Linked DNA regions of Phreatobacter oligotrophus. The protein of the gene in region 2 interacts with the protein of the main gene of each other region in a pairwise test. Links are inferred from orthologs where the notes say so. Each region holds a gene or a part of one and is shown on either strand. Other genes may lie near its edges.

What was found.
Region 1: the proteins of uvrB (region 2) and uvrA interact in binary tests that used the Escherichia coli proteins (3 or more experiments, as listed by UniProt). The link is inferred for Phreatobacter oligotrophus from one-to-one orthologs.

The regions. Positions count from the first base shown.
Region 1 is NZ_PZZL01000004.1:11,130-25,407, forward strand. What follows is about bases 6,119-9,636. They hold uvrA (excinuclease ABC subunit UvrA), read right to left. Parts: upstream 9,241-9,636; coding sequence 6,319-9,240; downstream 6,119-6,318. Other genes in these bases: C8P69_RS09860 (MgtC/SapB family protein), read right to left, coding at 6,119-6,272. Outside these bases: C8P69_RS09825 (ATP-binding protein), read right to left, coding at 1-347; preprotein translocase subunit YajC, read left to right, coding at 429-758; protein translocase subunit SecD, read left to right, coding at 807-2,423; protein translocase subunit SecF, read left to right, coding at 2,449-3,405; C8P69_RS09845 (Mth938-like domain-containing protein), read left to right, coding at 3,407-3,805; C8P69_RS09850 (phytoene/squalene synthase family protein), read left to right, coding at 3,812-4,696; C8P69_RS09855 (DUF1127 domain-containing protein), read right to left, coding at 4,700-4,864; more of C8P69_RS09860, read right to left, coding at 5,001-6,118; ssb (single-stranded DNA-binding protein), read left to right, coding at 9,638-10,174; C8P69_RS09875 (GNAT family N-acetyltransferase), read left to right, coding at 10,186-10,698; C8P69_RS23850 (hypothetical protein), read right to left, coding at 10,695-11,072; C8P69_RS23855 (TetR/AcrR family transcriptional regulator), read left to right, coding at 11,152-11,709; C8P69_RS09885 (hypothetical protein), read right to left, coding at 11,713-12,186; C8P69_RS09890 (DUF2306 domain-containing protein), read left to right, coding at 12,277-12,672; C8P69_RS09895 (MarC family protein), read right to left, coding at 12,675-13,304; gyrA (DNA gyrase subunit A), read left to right, coding at 13,516-14,278. UniProt on the Escherichia coli protein: The UvrABC repair system catalyzes the recognition and processing of DNA lesions. UvrA is an ATPase and a DNA-binding protein. A damage recognition complex composed of 2 UvrA and 2 UvrB subunits scans DNA for abnormalities.
Region 2 is NZ_PZZL01000002.1:660,483-674,485, reverse strand. Bases 7,152-10,394 are described here. They hold uvrB (excinuclease ABC subunit UvrB), read left to right. Parts: upstream 7,152-7,551; coding sequence 7,552-10,194; downstream 10,195-10,394. Other genes in these bases: C8P69_RS23475 (Swt1 family HEPN domain-containing protein), read right to left, coding at 10,211-10,394; C8P69_RS07145 (methyl-accepting chemotaxis protein), read left to right, coding at 7,152-7,456. Outside these bases: C8P69_RS07165 (Bug family tripartite tricarboxylate transporter substrate binding protein), read left to right, coding at 1-729; C8P69_RS07160 (tripartite tricarboxylate transporter substrate binding protein), read right to left, coding at 1,151-2,134; C8P69_RS07155 (putative DNA modification/repair radical SAM protein), read left to right, coding at 2,272-3,486; more of C8P69_RS07145, read left to right, coding at 5,138-7,151; more of C8P69_RS23475, read right to left, coding at 10,395-10,792; C8P69_RS23470 (DUF5343 domain-containing protein), read right to left, coding at 10,796-11,668; C8P69_RS07135 (hypothetical protein), read left to right, coding at 12,953-13,216; C8P69_RS07130 (hypothetical protein), read right to left, coding at 13,239-13,526; C8P69_RS07125 (hypothetical protein), read right to left, coding at 13,530-14,003. UniProt on the Escherichia coli protein: The UvrABC repair system catalyzes the recognition and processing of DNA lesions. A damage recognition complex composed of 2 UvrA and 2 UvrB subunits scans DNA for abnormalities.

The DNA.
Region 1 (14,278 bases), on a different replicon or contig from region 2:
GCCCGGTCGATGCCCTTGAGCAGCACCATCTCCACGCGGTTGACCCGCGGCACCGGATCGAGGCGCGGTCCGTCGGGGTTCCACACGAAGGCGTCGGCCGCCGCGAAGTCAGGCCGGGGCGGCGGGGCAGGGGCCAGCCGCTCGAGCGCGGTGGCGATGCGTTCCAGAAGAGCGTGGGAGAGGGGATCGGACACGGGATGCCTCCGGCGACGGTCGCGGTCCCATGCACCAGCGTGTGTCCCTGCGCAACCGGACCACTGGAAAGACAGGCGCGCGGCAGCTACATGAGCAGTCCCGACGCTGCGTCCGCGACCTTTCGTTGCGGGGGCGTGGCGGCATCGTTGCATTCGACGCCTTCGTGGCTATAGTCCGCGCCGAAATTCCGCCCTGCTGCGCCTCCGAGCGGGGCCTTCCCACGAGGATCCTTCATGTTCATTACTCCGGCCTTCGCCCAGACCGGTGCGGGCGGCACCAACGACATCCTGATGTCGATGCTGCCCTTCATCCTCATCTTCATCATCATGTATTTCCTGATCCTGCGCCCCCAGCAGAAGAAGGTGAAGATGCATCAGGAGATGATCGGAAACCTCCGGCGCGGCGACCAGGTGACGCTGTCCGGCGGCCTGATCGGCCGGATCACCAAGGTGGTCGACGACACGACGATCGAGCTCGAGATCGCCGACAACGTCCGCGTTCGCGCCGCCAAGCAGTTCGTCTCGGAGCTGCGCTCGAAGAGCGAACCCGCCGACGAGAAGTGAAGCCACTCCGCACCGGCCGACCCGCCGACAGCCGAGGATGACCGATCGATGCTGAGCTTCACCCGCTGGAAGGCGACGCTGATTCTCATGACCGCCTTCGCGGTCATGCTGCTGGCGACGCCCAACCTCATGCCGCAGTCTTGGGTGGACAAGCTGCCGCGGGCGTTGCGCACCCACATGACCCTCGGCCTCGATCTCCAGGGCGGCGTCGACCTGCGCCTGCAGGTCGATTCGGACGAGGTGCGGCGGACCATGCTGGAGAACCTGCGCGACGACGTGCGCCGCGTGCTGCGCGATGCGCGCCTTCAGGTCCAGAACATCGGCTTCCAGGGCAACGCGGTCGTCGTGCGCCTGCGCGAGGGCCAGAACGGCGACCTCGCGCTCACCGAACTGCGCAAGATCCCGCAGGCGATAGGCGGCGCCTTCTCGACCACCGGCCAGTTTGATTCCGAGGTCTCGCGCTCCGGTGACACCTTCACCGTCACGGCCACCGATGCCGGCATCCGCGACAAGGTCTCCCGCGCCGTCACCCAGTCCATCGAGGTGGTGCGCCGCCGTATCGACCAGCTCGGCACCACCGAGCCGGTCATCCAGCGCCAGGGCCTCGACCGCATCCTCCTGCAGGTGCCGGGCGAGAAGGACCCGCGCCGCCTGAAGGACATCCTCGGCCAGACCGCGAAGCTCGAATTCCGCCTCGTCGACCAGTCCATGACGCCGGAACAGGCGATTTCGGGCCGTCCGCCGGCCGACAGCGCCATCCTCTATGAGGAGGTCAAGGAGGGGAATCGCGTCGTCCAGCAGATCCCCTACGTGATCCAGCGCCGCGTCATCGTCTCGGGCGAGGAGCTGATCGACGCCCAGGCCGCGTTCAACGCCCAGCAGGCGGAATGGGTGGTGAGCTTCCGCTTCAATGCCTCGGGCGGCCGCAAGTTCGCCCAGACCACCACCGAGAACGTCAACCGGCCCTTCGCCATCGTCCTCGACAACAAGGTGATCTCGGCGCCGGTCATCCGCGAGCCGATCCTCGGTGGTTCTGGCCAGATCTCCGGCCGCTTCACGGCGGAGAGCTCGGCGAACCTCGCCCTGCTGCTGCGCGCCGGCGCGCTGCCCGCTCCGCTTACCGTCGTCGAGGAACGCACCGTCGGCGCCTCGCTCGGCCAGGATTCGATCACCTCGGGCACCCGGGCCGCGATCATCGGCTCGATCTTCGTGCTGGTCTATATCTTTGCGACCTATGGGCTTTTTGGCCTTTTCGCCAACATCGCCGTCATCGTGAACGTCGTCATGATGTTCGGCCTGCTCAGCCTGATCGGCGCGACGCTGACGCTGCCCGGCATCGCCGGCATCGTGCTGACCGTCGGCATGGCCGTCGACTCCAACGTGCTGATCTTCGAGCGCATCCGCGAGGAATCGCGCGCCGGCCGAAGCGTCATCGCCTCGATCGATGGCGGCTTCACCAAGGCCATGGGCACCATCATGGATGCCAACGTCACCCAGCTCCTCACCTCCATCATCCTGTTCTACCTCGGAACAGGCCCGGTGAAGGGCTTCGCGCTGACGCTCGGCCTCGGCATCGTCACCACCATGTTCACCGCCATCACCTTCACGCGCTACCTCGTCGTGCTGTGGCTGCGCTGGTTCAAGCCGGCGCGGGTGCCGATGTGACCGGACGGCAGGGAGACTGAAGACCGTGCGCCTGCTCCGACTCATCCCGGACGACACCAAGTTCGGTTTCATGCGGTTCCGTCCGATTGCCTTCGGCATTTCGGCCTTCATCGCCGCTGCGACCATCATCGGCTTCCTGACGATCGGCCTGAACATCGGCATCGATTTCAAGGGCGGCACCCTCGTCGAGCTTCAGACGAAGCAGGGCAACGCCAATCTCAGCGAGCTGCGCACCCGCCTGCAGGCCGCCAATGTCGGCGACGTCCAGCTGCAGGAGTTTGGCGGTCCCAACCTCGTCATGCTGCGCTATGGCGAGCAGCCCGGCGGCGAGCGGGGACAGCAGGCGGCCTTGCGCCGCGTCACCGGCCTGATCGAGGCCGATTACGACATCCGCCGCACGGAGGTCGTCGGTCCGACCGTGTCGGCCGAGCTCGTCCAGATGTCGGTCATCGGCGTGATCCTCTCGATCCTCGCCGTGCTGATCTACTTGTGGTTCCGCTTCGAATGGCAGTTTGCCGTGGCGGCGATGATCGCGACGCTGCACGACGTGACGGCCATCATGGCCTTCTACATCTTCACCCAGTCCGATTTCGACATCACCTCGATCGCCTCGGTGCTGACCATCATCGGCTATTCGCTCAACGACACCGTCGTGGTGTTCGACCGAATCCGCGAAATGATGCGCAAGCACAAGAAGATGCCGGTGGCCGAACTGCTCGACATCGCCATCAACTCGACCCTGTCGCGCACCACCATCACTGCCACCACGACCTTCCTCGCGCTGCTCGGCCTGTTTTTCTTCGGCGGCGAGGTCATCCAGGGCTTCACGGCCTCGATGCTGGTCGGCGTCATCATCGGCACCTATTCGTCGATCTTCATCGCCTCGCCCATCCTCATCTATCTCGGCCTGCGCACCGGCGGCTTCGGCGCCACGCGCCAGGCGGAGGAGGAGGGCGACGCGGCGGCCAAGGCCCGGGCCTGACGTGGCCCGCGGCGAGCCGATCCGCGTCCTCCACGACGGCTTCGTCCCCGGTCGCTTCGCCATCGACGCCTATGGGCGAGGCGGCTTTCGCTTCGCCGACATGAGCCATCGCGGCTCCATCCTGGCGCTGCCCTCGGGCATTCATGCCTGGCCAGTCATGTCGCTCACGGATGTCGGCGTGGAGAGCTTCGACAAGGCCGTGGCCGAGCGGGCCGCCATCGATGTGCTGCTGCTCGGCACCGGCCCGACCCCAATTCCGGTTGATGATGCGATCCGCTGGATCCTGCGCGATGCCGGCATCGGCCTCGAGGTCATGGCGACCGGCGCCGCGGCGCGCACCTACAACATCATGCTCGGCGAGAATCGCCGCGTCGCTGCCGCCCTCATGGCGGTGGATTGAACCGGCATGGACGTTCCGCCCCGGCCCGAGGCTCTCACTGCTGCCTTCGCCCATTGCGACGCGGCCGTGCGCGAGGGCGACAAGGACCGCTGGCTCGCCAGCCTCTTCGCGCCGGAAGACAGGCGCGCCGACCTTCTGGCGCTCTATGCCTTCAACCTCGAAGTGGCCTCGGTGCGCGAGCGCGTGCGCGAGGCGCTGCCCGGCGAGGTCCGCCTGCAATGGTGGCGCGATGTGCTGGAAGGCGCGGGGCGGGGGGACGTCCAGTCCCATCCCGTGGCCGCCGCCCTCCTCGACGTGGTGCAGCGCCACCGCCTGTCGGTCGCCCCGCTTGTCGCCTTGATCGATGCGCGGGTCGCCGATCTCTACGACGACCTCTTTCCGACCGTCGGTGATCTCGAAGGCTATTGCGGCGAGACGAGTTCGGCCGTGATGCAGATGGCCGCCCTGATCCTCTGCGGAGGCGACGATCCCCGCTCGGCCGATCTCGCCGGCCATGCCGGCATCGCCTATGCGGTGGCGGGGATGTTGCGCAGCTTCGCGCCGCTGGCTGCCGCCGGACGCGTCCAGCTTCCTGCGGAGATGCTGGAGGCACAGGGCGTCACGCGCGAGGACATCGTCGCGCGGCGGAAGCCGGAGGCTGTGCGGTTGGTCCGGAACGAGGCGATCGCCCTTGCGCGGCGCCATCTCGCGGCGGCCGAAGCGGCGATGAGCGGCGCCGATCGGCGGACGCTGGCGGCCTTCGTGGGTCTTGCGACAGTCGGGCCGCGGCTCGACCGTCTCTCGCGGCATACGGATCCCTTTGCGCCGGCCCCCGACCTGCCGCAATGGCGCAGGCAATGGGCCATGTGGCGCTGGGCCCGGCGCTGGGCGCGGCAGGATCGCCGCGCCTGATCGTCAGGCGGCGTCGGCAACCTTGCGGGCGATGTACTCGATCTCGCCGCGCTGGAAGCCGAGGTCGGCCAGGGCGCGGTCATCGAGCTGGGTCAGCTCCTCGCGGGTGCGCAGGTAGACAATGTGGGCCTTGAAGCGGGCGATCAGGGCGTTGAGCAGGTACAGCATGGCGGACAACCTCGAACGGACAGACGATCATTCGTTCGCGAACGATCTGACGCTTACATAGTCATTTTGCTGCAGTTGCGAGATGAGAAATTGTGCACCGCAGCTATGCCTTGGGCACATGGGGCGTTAACGGCGATTAACCAAGCATCGCCAAGGCGATGAAGGTCGCCGCGCCGGCCGCGAGCGCGAGGCCCGAGACCCCGGCGAAGATCGCCCCGAAACGTCCCGACCCCAGCGCCAGTCCGTAAGCCGCCTTGGCCAGGGTGTTGGCCGCGACGGCGATCAGCATGGCGCGGGCGGCGGCCTCGACGGTCAGGCCATGGCCGGCAAGCCCCGCCGCGGTGATCACCGGCGCGTCCACGTCGGCAAGGCCGGAGAGGGCGGAGACCGCGAAGACGCCCGCATCGCCGAACCAGGCTGCTCCCGCGCGCGTGGCGAAGGCGATGGCGCTGAGCAGGACGGCCAGCTGGATGACCCGCCAGAGATCGAAAGGATTGGTGGCGGCGGCCTCGGCATGGTCGCCGGTGTCCCGGCGCGCCAGGATGAGCGCGGCTCCTGCGGCGACCAGCGCACCGGCGCCAAGGGCCGGGCCCACCAGCGGCAGGGCCGCTGGCGCCAGTGTCGCGATGATCAGGCCGGTCCGGACATACGAGACGACACCGGCCGCCAGCGCTCCGGCCGCGAGGCGCGGCGCATCTCCGCCTTCGGCGGCGTGGCGGGCATTGGTGATGGTCGCAGCCGTCGAGGAGAGAAGCCCGCCGACCGCTCCGGCCACGAGCTCGCCGTGCCGTTCGCCGAGCAGCTTCACCGCGACATAGCCCACGAAGGAGATGGCCGCGAGCAGGATGGCGAGCGTCCAGATCCGCGCCGGCGAGACCCCGCCGAAGGGGCCGATGGGGTCATTCGGCACGAGCGGCAGGATGACGAAGGTCATGGCCAGCAGCACGATGGCCGCCCGCAGTTCCGCGAAGGTGAGCGCCTCGACGAAGCGGTGAAGCCCCTCCCGGGCCGCCAGGATGCAGACGAGGATGACGCCGCCCGCCCCGGCGATCCGGAGATCACCGATCACGGCCAAGGCGCCGAGTGCGAAGGGGACCATCGCCGCGGCGACCGAGGTGACGGAGAAGCGTCCCTCGGCGACCTGTTCGCGATACTGGAACAGGCCGAACACCGCGGAGAGGCCAAGGAACATGGCGGCGAGGAGCAATCCGCGCAGGCCCTGCGCGCCCAGCGCCTGGTCCAGCGCGGCCGACAGCCCGCCAAGTCCGCCGATCAGCGTGAAGGTGCGCAGTCCCGCCGTGCGCTGGCCATCGCTCTCGTCGCGGTCGCGCCAGTGCCGCTCGGCGCCGACCAGCGCCCCGATGGCGATGGCAATGCCGAGACGCTGCGCCAATTCGAGGTCTGTCATCATGGGTCCTGGCGACGGGACGCGTGACGTCCCGCCGGGGATCCTATCACTCCGCCGCCTCGCGCTTCACCTTGATCGGCCGGCGCTCCAGAACCTCGGCGAGGAACCGGCCGGTATGGCTGCGCTTCTCGCGGGCGATGACCTCGGGCGGCCCCTCGGCCACCACTTCGCCGCCGCCGTCGCCACCCTCCGGGCCCATGTCGATGATCCAGTCGGCGGTCTTGATGACCTCAAGATTGTGCTCGATGACCACAACGGAATTGCCCTGCGCCACCAGCTCGTGCAGCACTTCGAGGAGCTTCGCCACGTCGTGGAAGTGCAGGCCGGTCGTCGGCTCGTCGAGAATGTAGAGGGTCCGCCCGGTCGAGCGGCGCGACAGCTCCTTCGACAGCTTGACGCGCTGCGCCTCGCCGCCCGAGAGCGTCGTCGCCTGCTGGCCGATATGGATGTAGCCGAGGCCGACCTCCGACAGGGTCTTCAGGATGTCGCGCACCCGCGGCACCGCCTTGAAGAACTCGACGCCCTCGTCGACGGTCATGTCGAGCACGTCGGCGATCGACTTGCCCTTGAACACCACCTCAAGCGTCTCGCGGTTGTAGCGCTTGCCCTTGCAGACGTCGCAGGTGACGTAGACGTCGGGCAGGAAGTGCATCTCGATCTTGATGACGCCGTCGCCCTGGCAGGCCTCGCAGCGGCCGCCCTTGACGTTGAAGGAGAAGCGCCCGGGCTCGTAGCCGCGCGCCTTGGCCTCGGGGAGGCCCGCGAACCATTCGCGGATCGGCGTGAAGGCGCCGGTATAGGTCGCCGGGTTCGAGCGCGGCGTGCGACCGATGGGCGACTGGTCGATGTCGATGACCTTGTCGAGATGCTCGATGCCCTCGATGCGGTCATGCGGGGCAGGGGCCTCGCTCGCCCCGTTCAGCTTGCGGGCGATGGCCTGGTAGAGCGTGTCGAGCAGCAGGGTCGATTTTCCGCCGCCGGAGACGCCGGTGATGCAGGTGAAGAGCCCCAGCGGGATGTCCACCGTGACATTCTTGAGATTGTTGCCGCGGGCGCCGACGACCTTGAGCGCCCGGCCCTTCTGCGGCTTGCGTCGCTTCGGCAGCGGCACGCCCATCTCGCCGGTGAGGTACTTGCCGGTGAGGGAGGCGGGATCGGCCATGATCTCGGCCGGCGTGCCCTGCGACACGATCCGACCGCCATGGATGCCGGCGCCGGGGCCGACATCGACGACGTAGTCGGCCTGGAGGATCGCGTCCTCGTCATGCTCGACGACGATGACGGTGTTGCCGAGATTGCGCAGGCGCTTGAGGGTCCCGAGCAGGCGCTCGTTGTCGCGCTGGTGCAGGCCGATGGAGGGCTCGTCCAGCACGTAGAGCACGCCGGTGAGGCCCGAGCCGATCTGGCTGGCGAGGCGGATGCGCTGGCTCTCGCCGCCCGACAGCGTGCCGGAATTGCGGCCGAGGGTCAGGTAGTCCAGGCCGACATCGACGAGGAAATGCAGCCGCTCGCGGATCTCCTTGAGGATGCGCGTGGCGATCTCGTTCTGCTTGGCCGTCAGGCGGCCGGGCAACTCGTCGAACCATGCGCGCGCGCCGCGCACCGACATCTGCGAGACCTCGCCGATGTGGACAGCGCCGACCTTCACGGCGAGCGCCTCCGGCTTCAGGCGGAAGCCGTTGCAGGCCTTGCACGGGACAGCCGAGACGAAGCGGGAGATTTCCTCGCGCGCCCAGTCGCTCTCGGTCTCCTTCAGCCGCCGCTCGAGGTTCCGCACCACGCCCTCGAAGGTCTTGGTCGTCTCGTAGGACCTGAGGCCGTCGTCATAGCGGAAGGTGACGGTCTCCTCGCCGGTGCCGAAGAGGATGGCCTTCTTCGCGACCTCCGGCAGCTTGTGCCAGGGCGCGGTGAGCGAGAAGCCGTAGTGCTTCGACAGGGCGTCGAGTGTCTGGGTGTAGAAGGGCGAGGTGGACCGGGCCCAGGGGGCGATGGCGCCCTTGCGCAGCGACAGGTCCTTGTCGGGGATGACGAGGTCCGGGTCGATCGTCTGCTCGACGCCGAGGCCGTCGCAGGCCGGGCAGGCGCCGAAGGGGTTGTTGAACGAGAACAGCCGCGGCTCGACCTCGGAGATGGTGAAGCCCGAGACGGGGCAGGCGAATTTTTCCGAGAAGAGCAGGCGCAGCGGCTCGCCACCCTCGGTCTTGCTGTCGGCGAACTCGATCACGGCGATGCCGTCGGCGAGCTTCAGCGCCGTCTCGAAACTGTCGGCGAGGCGTGTGGCCATGTCCGGCCGCACGACGATGCGGTCCACCACCACGTCGATGTCGTGCTTCAGCTTCTTGTCGAGGGCCGGGGCATCGGCGATCTCGTAGAAGGCGCCGTTGATCTTGACGCGCTGGAAGCCCTTCTTCTGCCAGTCCGCCAGTTCCTTGCGGTACTCGCCCTTGCGGCCGCGCACGGCCGGGGCGAGCAGGTAGAGGCGCGAGCCCTCGGGCAGGGCGAGGGTCTTGTCGACCATCTGGCTGACCGTCTGGCTCTCGATCGGCAGACCGGTGGCCGGCGAATAGGGCACGCCGACGCGGGCCCAGAGCAGGCGCATGTAGTCGTAGATCTCGGTGACCGTGCCGACCGTCGAGCGCGGGTTCTTGGAGGTCGTCTTCTGCTCGATGGAGATGGCCGGCGACAGGCCGTCGATCTGGTCGACATCCGGCTTCTGCATCATCTCGAGGAACTGCCGCGCATAGGCCGAGAGGCTCTCGACATAGCGGCGCTGGCCCTCGGCATAGATCGTGTCGAAGGCGAGCGACGACTTGCCCGAGCCGGACAGGCCGGTGAACACCACCAGCGAGTCGCGCGGAATCGTCAGGTCGACGTTCTTCAGATTGTGCTCGCGCGCGCCGCGCACCGAAATGAAGCGGGAGTCCGGGCGGCGGACGTCGTCGCTGAACTTGTCGAACAGATCGCTCATCGCAACGGGCTCACGGGCGGCGGCAGGCGCGCGGGAAAGGGTGACGCTTAAACGGGACGGCGGCAGGGGCATGGCAGCAGGATGCCGGCCGCTCCCTCCGTCCAAAGGTAGAAACGCTCGAAGTGGAAAACCAGACCTGTGCCGTCACGGGATGTGTGCCGTGCACCAGAATCGTCGCGTTGGGGACCTCGGGTGCGGAACCTGACGGACCTTGCGGGCAAAGACAAGAACAAATATAGAACGAATGACCGCTGGCCGATCACGGAGCGGGTGGTTGGGGATATCCGAGGGTTTTCCGTCGGGACGCGGTGACGCATCGCGCCGAACGTGGGAAGCCTCGCACCTCGTGAGCGCAAGGCGCCCCGGGCCTCAGGCCGCGGGGAAAGGGAGAGCGACGATGGCAGGCAGCGTCAACAAGGTCATCCTGATCGGCAATCTGGGGCGCGACCCCGAGGTTCGTCGCCTCAACAACGGCGAGCAGGTCTGCAACCTGCGCCTCGCCACCACCGAAACCTGGCGGGACAAGGCCTCCGGCGAGCGCAAGGAGCGCACCGAGTGGCACCAGGTGGTGATCTTCAACGAGAACCTGGTCCGCGTCGCCGAGCAGTACCTGAAGAAGGGCTCGAAGGTCTATGTCGAGGGCCAGCTTCAGACGCGCAAATGGACCGACCAGTCCGGCGTCGAGAAATATTCGACCGAGGTTGTCCTGCAGCGCTATCGCGGCGAGATGACCCTGCTCGACGGCCGCGGTGGCGGCGGGGGCGGCGGCGACTATGCCGACGAGGGCTTTGGCGCCTCGGGCGGCGGTTTCGGCGGCGGCCAGGTCGAGGGCCGCGGCTCCATGGGTGGCTCCGGGGGGCGACAGGAAGCGCCGCGGCGGTCCGCTGCGCCTGCGGGCGGCCGCCGCATGGACGATGACGAGATCCCGTTCTGACGCCTGCCGCGATGAGCGATGTGCCGGTGACGGTCGCCCTGAGGCGGGCGACCGCCGACGATCTCGGCTTCGTCATGGCCACCGAGCGCCTGCCGGAGCATGAGAGCTTCATCGGTCGCTGGAGCGCCGATCGCCATGGCGCCGCCATGGCCTCCGAGGATTTCGCCTATCTGATCGCGCTGGCGGAGGGCGAGCCGGTCGGCTTCGCCATCCTGCGCGACCTGACCGATCCCCACGGCAATGTCGGGCTTCAGCGCATCGCCATGGTCGCGCCGGGCAGGGGGCTCGGGCGGGTCTTCCTGGCGTCCCTGCTCGACTGGGTCTTTCGGGAAACGGCCTGCCATCGCCTCTGCCTCGAGGTCTTCACCGCCAACACCCGTGCCCGCCATGTCTATGCGAGCCTCGGCTTCGTCGAGGAGGGCATTCTGCGCGAGGTCGTGCGCCGGGCGGATGGGACGCGCGTTGACCAGGCGCTGATGTCGATCCTCAGGCCGGAATGGCTGGCGCTGCGTTCGGCGGACTAGCGCACGGCAAGGAAGCAGAGCGCCCCGACGGCGAGGAAGACCGGCCAGGCGATGTGACGGCCGCGGCTGAGGGCGAGGATCGCAACCCCGTGGAGCACGAAGGTGACGCCGATCCCGATGATCGCGATCCGGCCGGCTTCACCCTGCGGGGCCAGGGCAAGCGCCGCCAGAACCACAGCCATCCCGGTCCAGGCGAGCGAGGTGATGTGCCAGGCGTGGCGCAGCACCTGCCGCAGGAAGGCGCTCTTCAGAACGCCGACGCGCGGTTCGATCGCGAGCAGCGGACCGATCAGCCGCCTCTCGCCGATCCAGGAATGGACGATGCTGATCGCGACCGTGAGAACGGCGGCGGTGAGAAGGGCGACGCTGCTCATGACCATCTCCATACGGGTGCGTATGGATACGCTAGGGCTGACTCTTGCCCGCGTCAATACGGCAGCGTATGGAATGCGCATGAAGGACAGCCTTGATCGCTCGGCCTGGGTTTCGGCGGGTCTTGCGGCCCTCGCCGACAAGGGGCTCGACTCGGTGCGCGTCGAACGGCTCGCGACCGACCTCAAGGTCACCAAGGGCAGCTTCTACTGGCACTTCCGCGATCGCGCCGACCTGCTCGCCATGATGGTCGAAGCGTGGCGGACATCCGCAACCGCCGACATCATCACCCGGGTCGAGGCCCGGGCCACCGCTCCGGCGGACCGGTTGAAGGCGCTGTTCGCCACGGTCCTGCGCGCCGACGGGCGCCTCGAAATGGCGATGCGCGACTGGGCAGCGCGCGATGCGGGCGTGGGGGCGGTGGTGGCCGAGACCGACGCACGCCGCGTCGCGTATGTCGAGGCGCTATTCGCCGCCATCGGCGTGCCGGGGGCGGAGGCCGGTGCCCGAGCCCGCTTCGCCTATCAGGCGCTGCTCGGCCATTTCCGCATGGGAGCGGGCGCGGCGGACGAGCGCGCCCGTGAAGAGCGCGCCCGCGAGGCGCTGGAGATCATCCTGCCGCTGATGAGCCGGCCGTGACCATCACACCACCCGCGGCGCCAGGATGGTCCACAGCGCCCGGCCGCCAAAGAGGCCTGCGGCAAGGCCGGTGACGGCGCCGAAGGCCATGCCGTAGGACCAGCCCGACACCGCCGCAGGCGCGATTGCGGTCATGGTGCCGTGGACAAACTTGGCGGTGAACAGGGTCATCATCAGCACCAGGGTCAGGCTTTCCCCGCCAAGACGCACATGGCGCGGCCCCTTGGCCAGGAGCCAGCGCCCCTGCAACCAGTAGCCGACCGCGGCGCCTGCAGCATAGGCGAGTGCGTGGGCCGCCAGCGCCGCGCCCGAATGCGGCAGGGCCAGCAGGGCGGGCAGGGTGAGAAGGCCGATCGCCGGCAGCAGATAGACGATGGTCAGCGGGATGGTGCGCTCCTGCCGCGAGCGCCAGCCGACCAGGATGAGGACGGCGAGGAGCGGCCAGACCCACAGGGGTGCGGAGGTCAGGATCAGCATGGGAAATCTCCTGGGATGAGCGATGTAAATGAACTTGACATGAGAAAATGAGAATGTAAATAGCATTCATATTGCCCACGGAGACGGACCATGACCCTCGCACCGCTGCTCGCAGCCCCCCTGGCCATTCAGCTCCATGCCATCGCCGCCCTGTCGCTAATACCACTGACCCTCGTCCAGCTGGGCCGCCGCAAGAGTGGCGTCTGGCACCGGCGCGTTGGCTGGGCCTGGGTGATCCTGATGGCGATCACCGCCGTGTCCTCGTTCTGGATCCACGGCATCCGGCTGTTCGGCCCCTTCAGCCTCATCCACATCCTGTCGGTGATCACGCTTCTAACCCTCGTCCATGCGATCCACGCCCGCCGCACCGGCAACATGCGCGGCCATCGCCTGGGGATGCTGGGTGTGACGGCGGGCTGGGCCGGGGCAGGGCTCTTCACCCTGCTGCCCTACCGCATCATGGGACAGGTGGTCTTCGGCGGCTGAAGTCAGCCGCGGAACACCGCCCTGATGCCATCGATGACGAACTGCACGGCCAGCGCCGCGAGGATGATGCCGAGGAGCCGCGACACCACGGCATTGCCCAGCGTCCCCAGCAGCTTGTTCATGCCCTCGGCCATGGACAGGCAGATCCAGGCGACGAAGACCACCACCGCCAGCACGCCGATCAGCGTCGCCATCATCACCGTGCTGCCCGCGGCCTGACCGGCGAGCAGCAGGGTCGCGGTGATGGCGCCGGGGCCCGCCAGCAGCGGGATCGCCATGGGGAAGGCGGCGACGTTGACGATGTGCTCCTTGTCGATGGCCTCCTTGGCCGTCTCGCTCTTGCGGCTGGCGCGCAGCCCGAAGACCATCTCGAAGGCGATCCAGAACACCAGGAGGCCGCCGGCGATCCGGAAGGCCGGCAGGGAAATGCCGAGCATCCGCAGGAGCCAGTCGCCGAAGAAAGCGCAGGCGGCAAGGATCAGGAAGGCGATCAGGCAGGCGCGCCAGGCGACCTGCTGGCGCTGCGCGGCGGAGAAGCCCTGGGTGACCGCCAGGAAGATCGGCACAAGCGCGATCGGCTCGACGATCACGAACATGGTGACGAGGGCGCCGGTGAGGAATTCGAGCGTCATCGGGACCCTGTTCTGCCGCTGTTTCCGGGAGATTGTGACCCCGCGAGACCCGCGTCGTCCACAGGGCTGACAGGAACCTTTCCAACCCATTGAAAACAGGGCGCTATCTGGTGCCCTGAAATCGCCGCCGGGGTTGGTTATCCCGAGCGGAATCGGATAGAAGGTCCGGGTCCCGCGGATGGCCTCCATCCGCCCCATCGGAAGAGTTCTCTTGGCCGAAGACGACGACAAGACGCCGGCGGGCGCCACGCCCACCGACCCGACCGAAATTCGCCCCGTCTCGATCACGGACGAGATGCGGCGGTCCTATCTTGACTATGCGATGAGCGTCATCGTCAGCCGTGCGCTGCCCGATGCCCGCGACGGCCTGAAGCCGGTCCACCGCCGCATCCTCTACTCGATGCACGAGAACGGCTACGAGTGGAACAAGCCCTATCGCAAGTCGGCCCGCGTCGTCGGCGACGTCATCGGTAAGTACCATCCGCACGGCGACCAGTCGGTCTACGACGCCCTCGTCCGCATGGCGCAGGACTTCTCCATGCGCGTCGAGCTCATCGACGGGCAGGGCAATTTCGGCTCGGTCGACGGCGATCCTCCGGCGGCCATGCGTTACACCGAGGTGCGCCTCGAGAAGATCGCCGGCGAGCTGGTCTCCGACCTCGACAAGCAGACGGTCGATTTCCAGGACAACTACGACAATTCCGAGCGCGAGCCGAAGGTTCTCCCGGCCAAGTTCCCCAACTTGCTGGTGAATGGCGGCGGCGGCATCGCCGTCGGCATGGCCACGAACATCCCGCCGCACAATCTCGGCGAGATCATCGATGCCTGCATCGCCACGATCGAGAAGCCCGAGATCGAGATCGAGGAGCTGATGGACTATGTGCCGGGGCCGGATTTTCCGACCGCCGGCCTCATCCTCGGCCGCGCCGGCATCCGCCAGGCCTATCTCACCGGCCGTGGTTCGGTGGTCATGC
Region 2 (14,003 bases):
GCCGCGGCGGATGGCGCCACCGTCCTTCTCGGCGAGGTCGGCTCGGTCGCCATCGCGCCCTTCGCCTTCGCCACGCTCCCCTATGATCCCGCCCGGGACTTCACCTATGTGAGCGAGGTGGCCCGCACCACCTTCGCCTTCGCCGTGCCGGCCCAGGGCGGACCTGCCACCATGGCCGCCTTCGTCGAGGCGGCGAAGAAGGCCGACCGCACCCTGCTCGGCACGTTTGGCGTCACCAGCCCCGCCCATATCGCCGCCGAGCTCTTCGCCCAGAGCGCCGGCTTCAAGGGCGAGCCTGTCCACTACCGCGCCGTGGCCGACGGCATCGGCGACATCGCCCGCGGCCAGACCGCCGGCGCCTTCCTCTCGGTGCCGCTGGCGTCGGCGCAGATCCGCTCCGGCGGCATTCGCGCCATCGTCCAGACCGGCGAGACGCGCTCGCCCATGCTCCCCGACGTGCCGACCGCCCGCGAGGCCGGCATGCCGGACCTCACCATCGCCTCCTGGTTCGTGCTGATGGTGCCGGCGGCAACCCCCGCCGCCACCGTCGCCGAGATCCACCGCGCCGCGGCCGCCGCCATGAAGGACCCGGCGGCGCTGGAGCGCCTGCGCGGCGCCGGCTTCGAGGCGGTCGGTTCCAGCCCGGACGAGGTCAGGGCCATGATCGCCCGCGAGCGCGACCGCTGGAAGCCGGTCATCGAGCGCGCCGGCATCCGGATCACGAACTGAGGGGTGGGGGGGGCTAGACGGGCTCCTGGCCCGGCCATCCAGCGCCGGAAACACCTCCCGTCATGCCCGGCCCCGTGCCGGGCATCCACGACTTGAACACGGCGCGGGCAAGGGAATTCCTGGATGCCCGGGCCGAGCACGGGCATGACGGTTCAGGGAACTCAGTCGGCCGCGACTTTCGGAAAGGGCTCCACCGCCACCTCTCCCCGGCGGGGAGAGGTCGGCCGCAGGCCGGGAGAGGGGGTGGGTCGTTCCCGCGAAGGCTCCCCCTCACCCGCCTCGCTGCGCTCGGCGACCTCTCCCCGCCGGGGAGAGGTGGGACGTTGCCCTCTCCGTCATGCCCGGCCTCGTGCGTCGCCTCCGCGGACAAGCCCTGCATGACGCACTTCGGTCTTGCAGGGCGACAGAACCGGCTCTCCCCTCACTCGATCTTCGCACCCGAGGTCTTCACGATCTCCGCCCATACCTTGAGGTCGGCGTCGAGCCGCGCCGCAAGCTCGGCCGGGGTGGAGGTCACCACCTCCGCCCCCTGCTGGGCGAACTTTGCCTTCACCTGCTCGTCGGCCAGCGCCCGGTGGGTGGCCGCCACCAGCCTGTCGACGATGGGCTGCGGCGTGCCGGCCACCGCATAGAGCGCGATCCACAGCTCGGCGTCGAAGCCCGGCACCGTCTCGGCGATGGTGGGGACCTGCGGCACGAAGCTGTTGCGCTTCAGCGTCGACACGCCGAGCGCCCGCACCGTGCCCGCCTGGATCTGGCTGATCGCCGCCGGCAGGTTGGCGAAGGTGATCGGCACATGGCCGGCGATCACGTCGGTCAGCGCCGGGGCGATGCCGCGATAGGGGATGTGCTTGAGGTCGATCCCGGCGCGCGACTTCAGCATCTCGCCGACCAGATGGTTCAGCGTGCCGTTGCCGGCCGAGGCATAGTGGTAGAAGCCCGGCTTCTCCTTCGCCATGCGGATGAGGTCCGCCACCGACCTCGCCTCGAAACCCGGATGGACGAGAAGCACGTTCGGCACCGTGCCGAGCAGCGAGACGGGCGCGAAATCCTTCACCGGGTCGAAGCCCGTGCGGGCGTAGAGGGCCGGGTTGATGGCCTGGCTGGCGGAGATGGTGACGAGCAGCGTGTAGCCGTCCGGCGTGGAGCGGGCAGCCGCCTGCGAGCCGAGATTGCCGCCGGCGCCGGCGCGGTTCTCGACGACGAAGCGCTGGCCCATCACCTCCGACAGCTTCTCCGCGAGGATGCGGCCGATGATGTCGTTCGCCCCGCCGGCCGCCTGCGGCACGATCACCGTCACCGGACGGTTCGGATAGTCGACCTGGGCGCGGGCGGTGCCGGCGAGGGCAGGCGCGGCGGCGGCGATGAGGCCGAGGGCATGGCGGCGGTCGATCGGGCGGGTCATGGCAAGTCCGATGGTCTGGGAACGGGCCCGCGATGGGTGCCACGCTCCAGCGCCGTGCGGTAGCGGCCTTTCGGCAGGGCGGCATTGATCCGGCGGGACAAAGAGAACATATAAGGAACGGAAAGCCGGGGATGCGGATGGACGAGACCCTGTCGAAGAAGCTGCGGATCCTCGCCGATGCCGCCAAATACGACGCCTCCTGCGCCTCATCCGGCGCGCCCAAACGCTCGGGCGGCACCAAGGGCCTCGGCTCCACCACCGGCTCGGGCATCTGCCATGCCTATACGCCGGACGGGCGTTGCATCTCGCTGCTGAAGATCCTGCTCACCAATTATTGCCTCTACGAATGCGCCTACTGCATCAACCGCCGCTCCTCGAACGTCCGGCGGGCGCGCTTCACGGTGCAGGAGGTCGTCGACCTGACGGTGAACTTCTACAAGCGCAACTACATCGAGGGCCTGTTCCTCTCCTCCGGCATCGTCAAGACGCCCGACCACACGATGGAGGAGATGATCGAGGTGGCGAAGAAGCTCCGCCGCGACCACCGATTTGCCGGCTACATTCATCTCAAGACCATCCCCGAGGCGAGTCCCTGGCTGATCGAGCAGGCGGGCCTGTGGGCCGACCGCCTGTCCATCAATCTGGAACTGCCGAGCCAGCAGAGCCTCGAAACCCTCGCGCCGGAGAAGAACGGCCGCACGATCCGCGCCGCCATGGGCCAGATGCACGAGCGCATCACCGAGGCCAAGGCGGAGAAGCGCCGCTTCTCGCCCGCCGGCCAGAGCACCCAGATGATCGTCGGCGCCGACGCCACGACGGATGAGGGCGTGCTGCGCACCAGCGACGGGCTCTATCGCAGTTACAAGCTCCGTCGCGTCTATTACTCCGCCTTCAGCCCCATCCCCGAGCCGAGCCGGGTCCTCCCCCTGAAGGCCCCGCCGCTGCAGCGCGAACACCGGCTCTACCAGGCCGACTGGCTGCTGCGCTTCTACGGCTTCTCGGTGGACGAGGTGGCAGCCGGGGGCGATGCCGGCATGCTGGACCTCGACATCGATCCCAAGCTCGCCTGGGCGCTGAAGCATCGCGAGCGCTTTCCCGTCGACGTCAACACGGCCGACCGCGAGTTGCTGCTGCGCGTGCCGGGCCTCGGCACCCGCGTGGTGGACCGCATCATCGCCGCCCGCCGCCACACGACGCTCCGGCTCGACGATCTGGCGCGGCTGACGCCTGGCCTGAAGCGCGCCCGGCCCTTCCTGGTGACGCCCGACCACCGGCCGACGCGGCTGATCGACCGGCAGGACCTGCGCGCCCGCATCGCGCCGAAGCCGGCGCAGCTCGAACTGTTCGGCTGACGCCAATGGGCCGCGAGGTCAGGGATATGGCTCGGTCGTCCCTCGTGCAGGTCCGCCTCGGCGCGGGCGCCGATCTCGACGGCTTCCGCGCCGCCGCGCGCAGCCTCGTTGCGGGCGGCGTGCCGCCGGAGGCCGTGGTGTTCACATCGGGCGAGGCGGCCGATCTCTTCGGCGCGCCGGTCCTGCCGGAGGGCGAGCCACTCAGTCTGCCGCGCGCCGCCGCCGATCTCGTCCAGCTCGTCGCCTGCCATCGCGATCCCGAGCGCTGGGCGCTGCTCTACCGCCTCATCTGGCGGCTCACCCACGGCGAGAAGGCGCTCTTGGAGGTGATGAGCGACCCGCTGGTCCACCGCCTCGCCATGATGGCCAAGGCCATCCGCCGCGACCTCCACAAGATGCACGCCTTCGTCCGCTTCCGCCGCGTCGAGACGGCGGAGGGCGAGCGCTACATCGCCTGGTTCGAGCCGGACAACCACATCCTCGCTGCGGCGGCGCCCTTCTTCCGCAACCGCTTCGGCTCGCTCGACTGGACCATCCTGACCCCCGGGGGCCGGGTCCGCTGGACCGGCGGTGCGCTGCATTACGGCCCGCCCGCGACGCGCGACGAGGCGCCGACCGGCGACGGCTTCGAGGAGGGCTGGCGCGACTATTACGAGAGCACTTTCAACCCGGCCCGGTTGAACACCACGGCCATGCGGGCGGAGATGCCGAAGAAGTACTGGCGCAACATGCCGGAGACGGCGGCCATCCCCGCCCTGGTGCGCGCCGCGACCTCGCGCGTTGGGGACATGATGGACAGGGAGCCCGCCATGCCCGTGAAGCGCAATCCCGACAAGGCCGTCGCCGCCATGCAGGACCAGGCGCCCCGCTCGCTGGACGAGCTGAACCGCATCATCGCCGCCTCCGGGCCGCTGGTGCCGGGCGCCACCCGCGCCGTGCTGGGGGAGGGTCCCGTCGGCGCGGCCATCGCCTTTGTCGGCGAGCAGCCCGGCGACCAGGAGGATCTCCAGGGCCGCCCCTTTGTCGGTCCTGCCGGCCAGCTCCTCGACCGCGCGCTGGAGGAGGCGGGCATCGACCGGGCCGACGTCTATCTCACCAATGCGGTGAAGCACTTCAAGTTCGTCCGCCGCGGCTCCCGCCGCATCCATGAATCACCGACCGCCGGCGAGGTGAAGCATTATCGCTGGTGGCTGGAACGGGAGCTCGACCTCGTCCGTCCCGGGTTCGTCGTGGCGCTGGGCGCCACCGCGGCGCTCGCCCTCACCGGCCACGCCGTGCCCGTCGGCCGCAATCGCTGACCCTTCCGCTTCGGCGAGAGGCCAGGATACCTTACCGTCCACCCCTCGTCGCTGCTGCGCCAGCCCGATCCGGCGGCGCGGGAGGAAGGTTTCCGCCTCTATCGCGAGGATTTCAGCCGTATCCGCGACCTCGCGGCCGGCTGACGGTTTCGCTGGCGCGATCGCGATCCAGCATTCGGCAGAACCCGGCGACCGGTCGGCGGCGCCAATGCGGGACTGGCCCAGGCGCGGCCTTGATCCTTCGCGGCGACACCTGCGCGGCGATCATCGATAGTTGCGATTAAAACATTCCGTTAATGTAATATTAGCCAGAAACAACGAACATCGGTTGTGAGATTCGGGGGTCCGCAACCATGATGTTCCTGCGCAATGCGTCCATCGGGCGCCGCATCGCCTTTGCCGTGATCGTTCCGCTGCTCGCTGCCATCGGCTTCGGCGGCGATATTGTCTGGGAGAGCTGGCAGGAGGCCGGCGCTGCTCGCCAGATGGCCTCGGTCGCCGCGTCCGGCCCGCAATTCGGCGCGGTCGTGCACGAATTGCAGACGGAGCGCGGTCTCACCAACACCGTTCTGCGCAATCCGCAGAACCGCGCCGCCGTCGAGGCGCGCGCCGCACAGCTGTCCAAGGTGGATCTCGCACTCGGCGCGCTGCGCGGCGCTGTCACCGCCGCCGTCGCCGAGATGGGCGAGGGAGCGTCGACCGCCCGCGAGGCGCTGGCGCGGATCGACGATCTCTCGGCCCTGCGCCAGGCGGTCGATGCCCGGTCCATCGCGCCCGATGCGGCCCTCGCCCGCTACACCGCCATCATCGATGGCTTCCTTGCCCCCGTGGAATCCCTTGCCCGCCATGGCCGCGTCGGCCCGACGGCGCGGGCCGTCGTCGTCTATGCCAGCGTGCTGCGCGCCAAGGAGGCGGCCGGCCTCGAACGCGCCACCGGCGCCGGCGCCTTCTCGGCGACCGGCTTTGCGCGGGACCGCTTCCAGCGCTTCGCGGAGCTGGCCGCGATCCAGGACAGCTATCTCGCCGTCGCCCGGCGCTATGGCAGCACCGAGCAGGCCCGCCGGATCGCCGAACTCGGCCAGTCGCCACAGGGCGAGGCGGTCGGGCGGCTGCGGGCGCTCGCGGCGCGCGCCGCGCTGAACGGCGGTGAGGGTATGGATCCGCTGGAATGGTTCCGCGTCTCGACGGGCCGGATCGACGCCATGAAGGCCATCGAGGACGCGTTCAGCCAGGACCTCACCGCGGTCATCGCCAGTGCTGCGGAGGAGGCGCGCCGCCGGCTGGTGCTGGTCGGCGGCATCGTCCTCGCGGTCACGCTGCTCGCCGCCGTGGCGGCGTGGCTCGCGGCGCGGTCTATCACCCACCCGCTGCAGTCCCTGACCGCCCACATGCAGCGCCTTGCGGAGGGCGACACGACCGGCGAGCTGGACGGCGCCGACCGCACCAACGAGATCGGCGCCATGGTACGGGCGGTGCAGGTCTTCCGCGACAATGCCCTCGCCCGTGAACGGCTGGAACAGGAGGCCGAGCTCGAGCGCCAGCGCGAGTTGCACCGCCAGTCGGTGCTGGAGGAGCTGATCGCCGCCTTCCGCCTCTCCGTCGCCGATGTGGTCAAGGCGGTGGATGGCGAGATCGTCGGCATGCAGCGCACCGCCGCCTCGCTCGAAGGTGTCGCCGGACAGGCGATCGACAGGGCCGGACGGGGCCGCGACGCCTCAGGCGCCTCGTCCACCGACATGCAGTCCGTCTCCGCGGCAGCCGAGGAGCTGATCAGCTCGATCAGCGAGATCTCCAGCCGCATCCACACCACCAGCGCCTGCATCGGCCGGGCGACGGACGCCTCCCAGGCCACCGACGCCGAAGTCTCCGGCCTTGCCGACCTCGCCGGCAAGATCGGCACCATCGTCGACATCATCCGCTCCATCGCCGAGCAGACCAACCTTCTCGCCCTCAACGCCACGATCGAGGCGGCGCGGGCCGGCGAGGCCGGTCGCGGCTTCGCCATCGTCGCCTCCGAGGTCAAGGCTCTCGCCAGCCAGACCTCCAGCGCCACCGACGAGATCGCCACCCAGATCGGCGCGATCCAGGCGGCGACCCGCAACACCGTTTCGGCCATCCGCGGGATCGGCGGCACGGTGGCCGAGATCGGCGACCTCACCACCTCCATCGCCGCCGCGGTGGAGGAGCAGACGGCGGCCACCCAGGAGATCGCCGCCGCCATCAGCCGCGCCTCCGAGGGATCGGGCGCCGTGCTGCGGGCCATCACCGATGTCACCGTGGTCATCGACGAGACCAATGCCGAGGCGCGCCGCGTCGCCGGGGCGGGCGAGCTGCTGTCGGACGCCACCCGCCGCCTCATCGGCGGCGTCGACACCTTCCTCGCCGACCTCGCCCGGGACGTGAAGGACCGTCGCAGCGCGGTGCGCCGCCGCAGCACCCAGGCCGTCCTCGTTCTGAGCGACGGCCGCAGCATGAAGGCGCGGCTCGCCGACATCTCCGAGACCGGCGCACGGGTGCAGGACGTTCCGACGCTCCCCGAGGGCCAGCGCGTCACCCTGCGCTTCATGGACGGCGCCGAGATGGGTGCGCAGGTCGTCTGGGCCAGGGACGGCGCCATCGGCCTGCGGTTCGACCTGCCGATCGGCGATGCCGTGATGCGCCGCGCCGCCTGACGCGCAGCCGTCCCGCTGCCAACCCCTGGCAGCAGCATGGCGGGAGGGCGGCCTTCGCCCTTTCCGCCGCCGGCCGGCGGGCCCATATTGCCGCCATGCCGAAAAGCCCCAAACCGTCCGCTGGTCCCGCCGCCGCGTCGAAGCCCGCCCGCGCGGCCAAAACCAAGGCGCCGAACTCGAAAGCCTCGAAGCCCGAGCTGCAGCCGCTCGGCCCGGCGCTGGCCGAGCTGCTCAACCCCGCCATCAACCGCGGCACGGCCGGCCTCGGCTCCGGCACCGGCCCGAATGCCGGTTTCGCCGAGGCCCCGCAGGCCGCCTTCAAGGCCGAGGCGAGCCTCGCCGACAAGGCGCTCGCCCACCGCCTCGGCATCGGCGTCGAACAGGCCCAGGCTCTCGACATCGAGGCGGAGGTCGGCAAGTCCGGTGTCACCGCCACGGTCAAGGCGCTGGAGCGGCTGATCCAGGAGGGCCGCCCGGAGGTCAACGGCCAGGTCTGGGTGCCGCACAAGCCGCCGCGGCCCGAGAAGTGGGAGGGCGGCAAGCGCTTCGAGATCGTCTCCGACTTCAAGCCCGCCGGCGACCAGCCCCAGGCCATCGCCGAGCTCGTCAGCGGCCTGCGCGCCGGCGAGCGCGACCAGGTCCTGCTCGGCGTCACCGGCTCGGGCAAGACCTTCACTGCCGCGCAGATCATCAACGAGACCCAGCGGCCCGCCATCGTGCTGGCGCCGAACAAGACGCTCGCCGCCCAGCTCTACGGCGAGTTCAAGAGCTTCTTCCCCAACAATGCGGTGGAGTATTTCGTCTCCTACTACGACTATTACCAGCCGGAGGCCTACGTTCCCCGCTCGGACACCTATATCGAGAAGGAATCCTCCATCAACGAGCAGATCGACCGGATGCGCCACTCGGCCACCCGCGCGCTGCTTGAGCGCGACGACGTCATCATCGTCGCCTCGGTCTCCTGCATCTACGGCATCGGCTCGGTCGAGACCTACACGGCCATGACCTTCGGCGTGAAGGTCGGCGAGCGGCTCGACCAGCGCCAGCTCATCGCCGACCTCATCGCGCTCCAGTACAAGCGCACGCAGATGGACTTCTCCCGCGGCACGTTCCGGGTGCGCGGCGACACGATCGAGCTCTTCCCCGCCCACCTCGAGGACCGCGCCTGGCGCATCAACCTCTTCGGCGACGAGGTCGAGTCCATCCACGAATTCGACCCGCTCACCGGCCAGAAGAATGCCGACCTCGGCTTCGTGAAGGTCTATGCCAATTCCCACTATGTCACGCCGCGCCCGACCCTCGTCCAGGCCATTTCCGGCATCAAGGAGGAGCTGAACTGGCGGCTGGAGGAGCTGAACCGCGCCGGCCGCCTGCTGGAGGCGCAGCGGCTGGAGCAGCGCACCCGCTTCGACCTCGAGATGATGGAGGCCACCGGCTCCTGCGCGGGCATCGAGAACTATTCCCGCTGGCTCACCGGCCGCCGCCCCGGCGAGCCGCCGCCGACCCTCTTCGAATATGTCCCCGACAACGCCCTCGTCTTCGTCGACGAGAGCCACGTCACCATCCCGCAGATCGGCGCCATGTATCGCGGCGACTTCCGCCGCAAGGCCACCCTCGCGGAATACGGCTTCCGCCTGCCCTCCTGCATGGACAACCGCCCCCTGCGCTTCGAGGAATGGGAGGCCATGCGGCCGCAGACCGTCCATGTCTCGGCCACCCCCGGCGGCTGGGAGCTGGAACAGACCGGCGGCACCTTCTCCGAACAGGTCATCCGCCCCACCGGCCTCATCGACCCGCCCTGCATCATCCGCCCCGCCCGCACCCAGGTCGACGACCTCATCGGCGAGGTGAAGGCCACCGCCGCCGCCGGCTATCGCTCCCTCGTCACCGTGCTGACGAAGCGCATGGCCGAGGACCTCACCGAGTACCTGCACGAGCAGGGCGTGCGCGTGCGCTACATGCATTCCGACATCGACACGATCGAGCGCATCGAGATCCTGCGCGACCTGCGCCTCGGCGCCTTCGACTGCCTCGTCGGCATCAACCTGCTGCGCGAGGGCCTCGACATCCCGGAATGTGCGCTGGTCGCCATCCTCGATGCCGACAAGGAAGGCTTCCTGCGCTCGGAGACCTCCCTGATCCAGACCATCGGCCGCGCTGCCCGCAACGTCGACGGCCGCGTGCTGCTCTATGCCGACACCATGACCGGCAGCCTCGAACGCGCCATCGCCGAGACCAACCGCCGCCGCGAGAAGCAGATGGCCTGGAACGAGGCCAACGGCATCACCCCGCAGACCATCAAGCGGCAGATCGCCCAGATCCTCGACAGCGTCTACGAGAAGGACCACGTCACCGTGGATGCCGGCCTCGCCAGGCAGGGCGCGGCGGTCGGCCACAACATGCAGGCGGTCATCGGCGACCTGGAGAAGCGGATGCGCGAGGCCGCCGCCGACCTGCGCTTCGAGGAGGCCGCGCGCCTGCGCGACGAGCTCAAGCGCCTGCGCGAGACCGAACTCGCCATCGCCGACGACCCGCTGGCCCGGCAGGAGGCGGTGGAGGACCGCACCGGCGGGTTCAGGGGGGCGAAGAAGTATGGCTCGCGGGGGAATTTGCCGCCGTCACGGGCCGCTAAGCCCGGGTTGGATGCCATGGGGCCGGGGACGGACCGCGAGGTGCCGATGGGCGCCGAGGTGAGGAAAAAGGGCGGGGGCAAGCCGGGGAAGGGGTGGAGGGGGTGAAACAGTGACTATGTTGTCACTGCATCAGTCGGTACCAATCCCGAAGAGCCAATTTGAGTCGCAGGATTTCATCCTCCGACAATACACCGCAGTGGGCAATTGTTCCTCGCAGCAAGTTTAGAGACGACATCACCTTTTCCAGACCCTTTTTACTGTTAATTATAGGACCAAATATGTCGAAATTCGCCTTTATTATTTCTCCAAGCTCTCCGAATGTGATATAATCAAGCGGGTCAGTCGATCGAAGTGATACTCCCGCGTCCCGTTCCCGCGTTTTGTTGTTGTTAGCTGACAGTTTTACGGCTTCTGGAACGCAAGCGTCCCACCAGTTTTCGCCCCTCTCTTCGCTTAGTGTCTGCGATATAAGAGATCGTATATCGTTCTCAAGCATATAGAATATTTCATAGTATGCAGCCATTTCGGCTGCTCGGTCTCTTATCTTTGCATTGATCTGAGGGATGTATGGCTGCAGTAATGGATCGGTTTTCACTTCACGAGATAGCCGCTCTCTTGAGTGGGAGTGCGTGGAATTGAGCCTGTCGACTTCAATTTGAAGTACGGCATTGTTAAGTAGAAAGCTCCTGAGTTTTTCGATCATCGTTTATCTCAGGAGATTTTCACGAATGCTGCAAAATATAGAATTGAATACCTCAATATTTGTTGTCTCAGGTAAGATAATGTTGATCTGATAGGACAGTCCTATGCTGCTGTTCCCCCTATCGTTTGGGGGCGCTAGCACGCCCCCAAGATCCGTTTTTTCTGCGCGATCGTCTGAATTCTTCGCAGTAGTTCTACTTTCATCGGATTTGGCGACATATCCCGCGAACGTCCGGAACGTACCAACAATGGCTCGCAAGGTTGGGTCGCTCCGCTCTCGCCCGGTTATGTCCACCACGATGTCCGCAATATCCTTCTCCGATAGGTGCTGAGCGAACTCGCGACGTTTGAATATATCGGGAAACCCATTTCTAAGAGCAGCGAGTGCTGCTTCACTGCGATTGTTTTCCGTACGGAATTTCGAATAGGTATCAGTGGGCCTACCATCGGTTTCGGTAAAGCCAACGCGCTTCAATACAGCTAGAACAGCACGAAAGCTGCTGCTTTTAAAGCCCCAAACATCTCCAACGTAATCAATCGTCAACTTGTCGGGCCTTGAAGCCTCGATGATTTTATCAAGAACCGACTTCAATTGGTTTGGCGCATTGACGTAGCAAAGGCCATCTGGGATGTCGGCCTTTGGCACCTTTACCGCCTTTTTTGCGGCGTCCGTCGGTGGCGGTACAGCCTTCTGGGCATCTTTAGGCGACCCCGTCATCCCCCCCCTCCAGCGCTCGGACTGCTCTTCTTCTGCGATCTCGCTTCCGTGAACAATATAGCGCGCTCGCAGCGGTTGCATAGACCTCGTGTGCTCGCTCTCAATGAGATGGAGGATGCCTGACACCATGCCGATCCCCGGGATCGTCGGTGCGGGCATCGCCGTGGGCTTAGGATGATGAGGTGGGTGTCTCGCATGACGCCCGCCCAGCCGGACACCGCCACGCAAGACGCAACCGACCTCATCCTGAGGTGCGAGCCCCGGCGATGCGTCGACATCGTCCGGCGGCGAGCCTCGAAGGGCGCACTTCGCGAGGTGCAACCCGGCAGACGCTTCAGGGGATAACTCCGCCCCCCTCCCATCCTCCCCCTCCGCCCAACCCCCTGACCTCCCGCGCCTTTCCGCGCCGCCGCCCTCCCGCGCCCCGCAAACTTATCCCCACCCGCCAAACCTGCCGCATGCTTCCCGCACCTTCTGCCTCGTCGAGGCATCGTCCGGTGGTGCGGGCGATGGGGCGGAGGGGCGGTTCCGTCGCGCCGCGGGTCACCAGCCCGCGCGCGGGGGCGTCGCCGGGAGCACCGCCCCTTCGGGCCCCTGAGGCGCTGCCGCGCCGGGGGTGACCGTTGCGCGAGGAGCATCGCTAGGCGGGCGAGCAGGACCGGCGGGGCGTCAGCCTCGCCGGGGGCGGGGAGGCGGGCAACCGCCTTGTCCGTCCGGCACGGACCGTCGGGAGCCCAGGCCTCCCCCGTCGGTCGGCCCGGGAGGCGGCAGGGGCGAGCCCATGGCTCACTGGCCCCGCCCTCCTGAACCGCTCGCCCCGGACGCGCGGCCCGGATGACGACAAAAGCCGCGGTGAAGCGCCGTGAGGCGCGCCGGCTCGCGTGGGGGTCGTTTCCTGGGGTAAGGCCGGATGCTTTATCCGGGCCACCACCCGGATGCTTGATCCGGGCCACCCAACGAATTCCACGCGAGCCGGCGGGCTTCGGCATCGAAGTCCGGGCCCGCGGGGTGACCTGCGGGGCCAGGAGGCGCGTTCGCCTCCGCGCCTGACGGCGCTTCACCCCTCGCGCTTCCGACGGGAGCGCGGGGACCTGAGACGGGCAAACCCCGGCCTTCAAGGCGCGGGACCGGAGAGGCTTGGGCGGAGGGATGGCACCGACTTCAGGATCAGAACGGCAGACCCGGCAGGCCGCCTCACCTCCCCCCGGCGGGGGGAGGTCGACGCGCGCAGCGCGGCGGGAGAGGGGGAGCCTTCGCGGGGCCGGCCAAGCCCCCTCTCCCGGCCTGCGGCCGACCTCTCCCCGCCGGGGAGAGGTGGGATTTGCGCCTCGCCGGGCCGACGCCGCGGCCCGTCCCCCTCACCCGCCCGCTGGCGCGGGCACCCTTTCCCACGAGGGGAGAGGGTTTCCTGCGCCTGCCCGTGAGAACCTCCAGGAGGAGCCCATGACCCCCGACGAGCAGCGCGCCGTGCGCCGTCATCTCCACAGCGCCGAGGGCGCGCATCGCCTCTGCCGCCGCAAGGCCTGCCGCCGCGCCCGCTCCTGCCGGCTCGCCGATACCTGCGCCAGCCGGCTCTATGGGACCGGGGCCTGGCCCGGGGACGGCGAGCTCATGGCTTGTCGCCTCTCCTATCTGCTGGAGCTCGGCCGCCATTGGGACAAGCTGCCCCGCGCCCCCCACGCAAAACGGGGCCCGAAGGCCCCGTGACAGCACGTCTGTGCGCCTCGCCCTACGGGACGCGCGTCCGGCGCGTCACCGCGAAGTCGAGATTGCTCAGCGACAGGTCCATCGCCTGGCCCGCCGCATTGGTGGTGCGGCAGGACCAGCGGCCATCGGCCAGCGCCAGCGTGGTGCAGGGCGCAAAGCCCTCCGCCTTCAGCGCCAGGGCGATCATCCGCACCTCCTCGGAGGTGGCGGCGCGCGCCGGCAGGTCGTCGGCCAGCGCAGGGAGAGGATCAGCGGCGGCGAGGGCGGCGAGCAGGGCGAGGCTGCGCAGGGTCGCGGGACAGGCGCCCATGGCTCAGGCGCCCCGGCCGGGAACCGGCTCCAGCTCGCCCTCGCTGGCGATGCGCTCGAAGCTCTCGTCGGGGCTGCGGATGCGATACTGCATCCCGCCATTCTCGGAGGGGCGCAGGGCGATGACCTCGAAGGGCGCGGCCGGCGGCCGGCGCGAGCCATAGGGGATGACGAGCTTGACCATCGTGCCGACGGGATAGCGCGGGCCGGCGACGACGCTCACCGCATCGGTGGTGGTCCAGTCGTGGTCGCAGGCCGAGCAATGCCAGTCGTGCTCGATGGCGCGGGCGGTGCGGTTTCGCGAGCGCACCGGGGCGATGGGCAGCGGGCTGCCGCAGGCCGGGCAGCCGCCGGTGCGGTCGCCGGCGCCGGTCGGGACGACGCGGACCTTGCCGGTGGCAGGGGCCGCGGCGACGGGATGGAAGAGCGCCTCGGCGGCGCGCCATTGCTGGCGCTGGACGGCGGCGGGGCGGTGCTG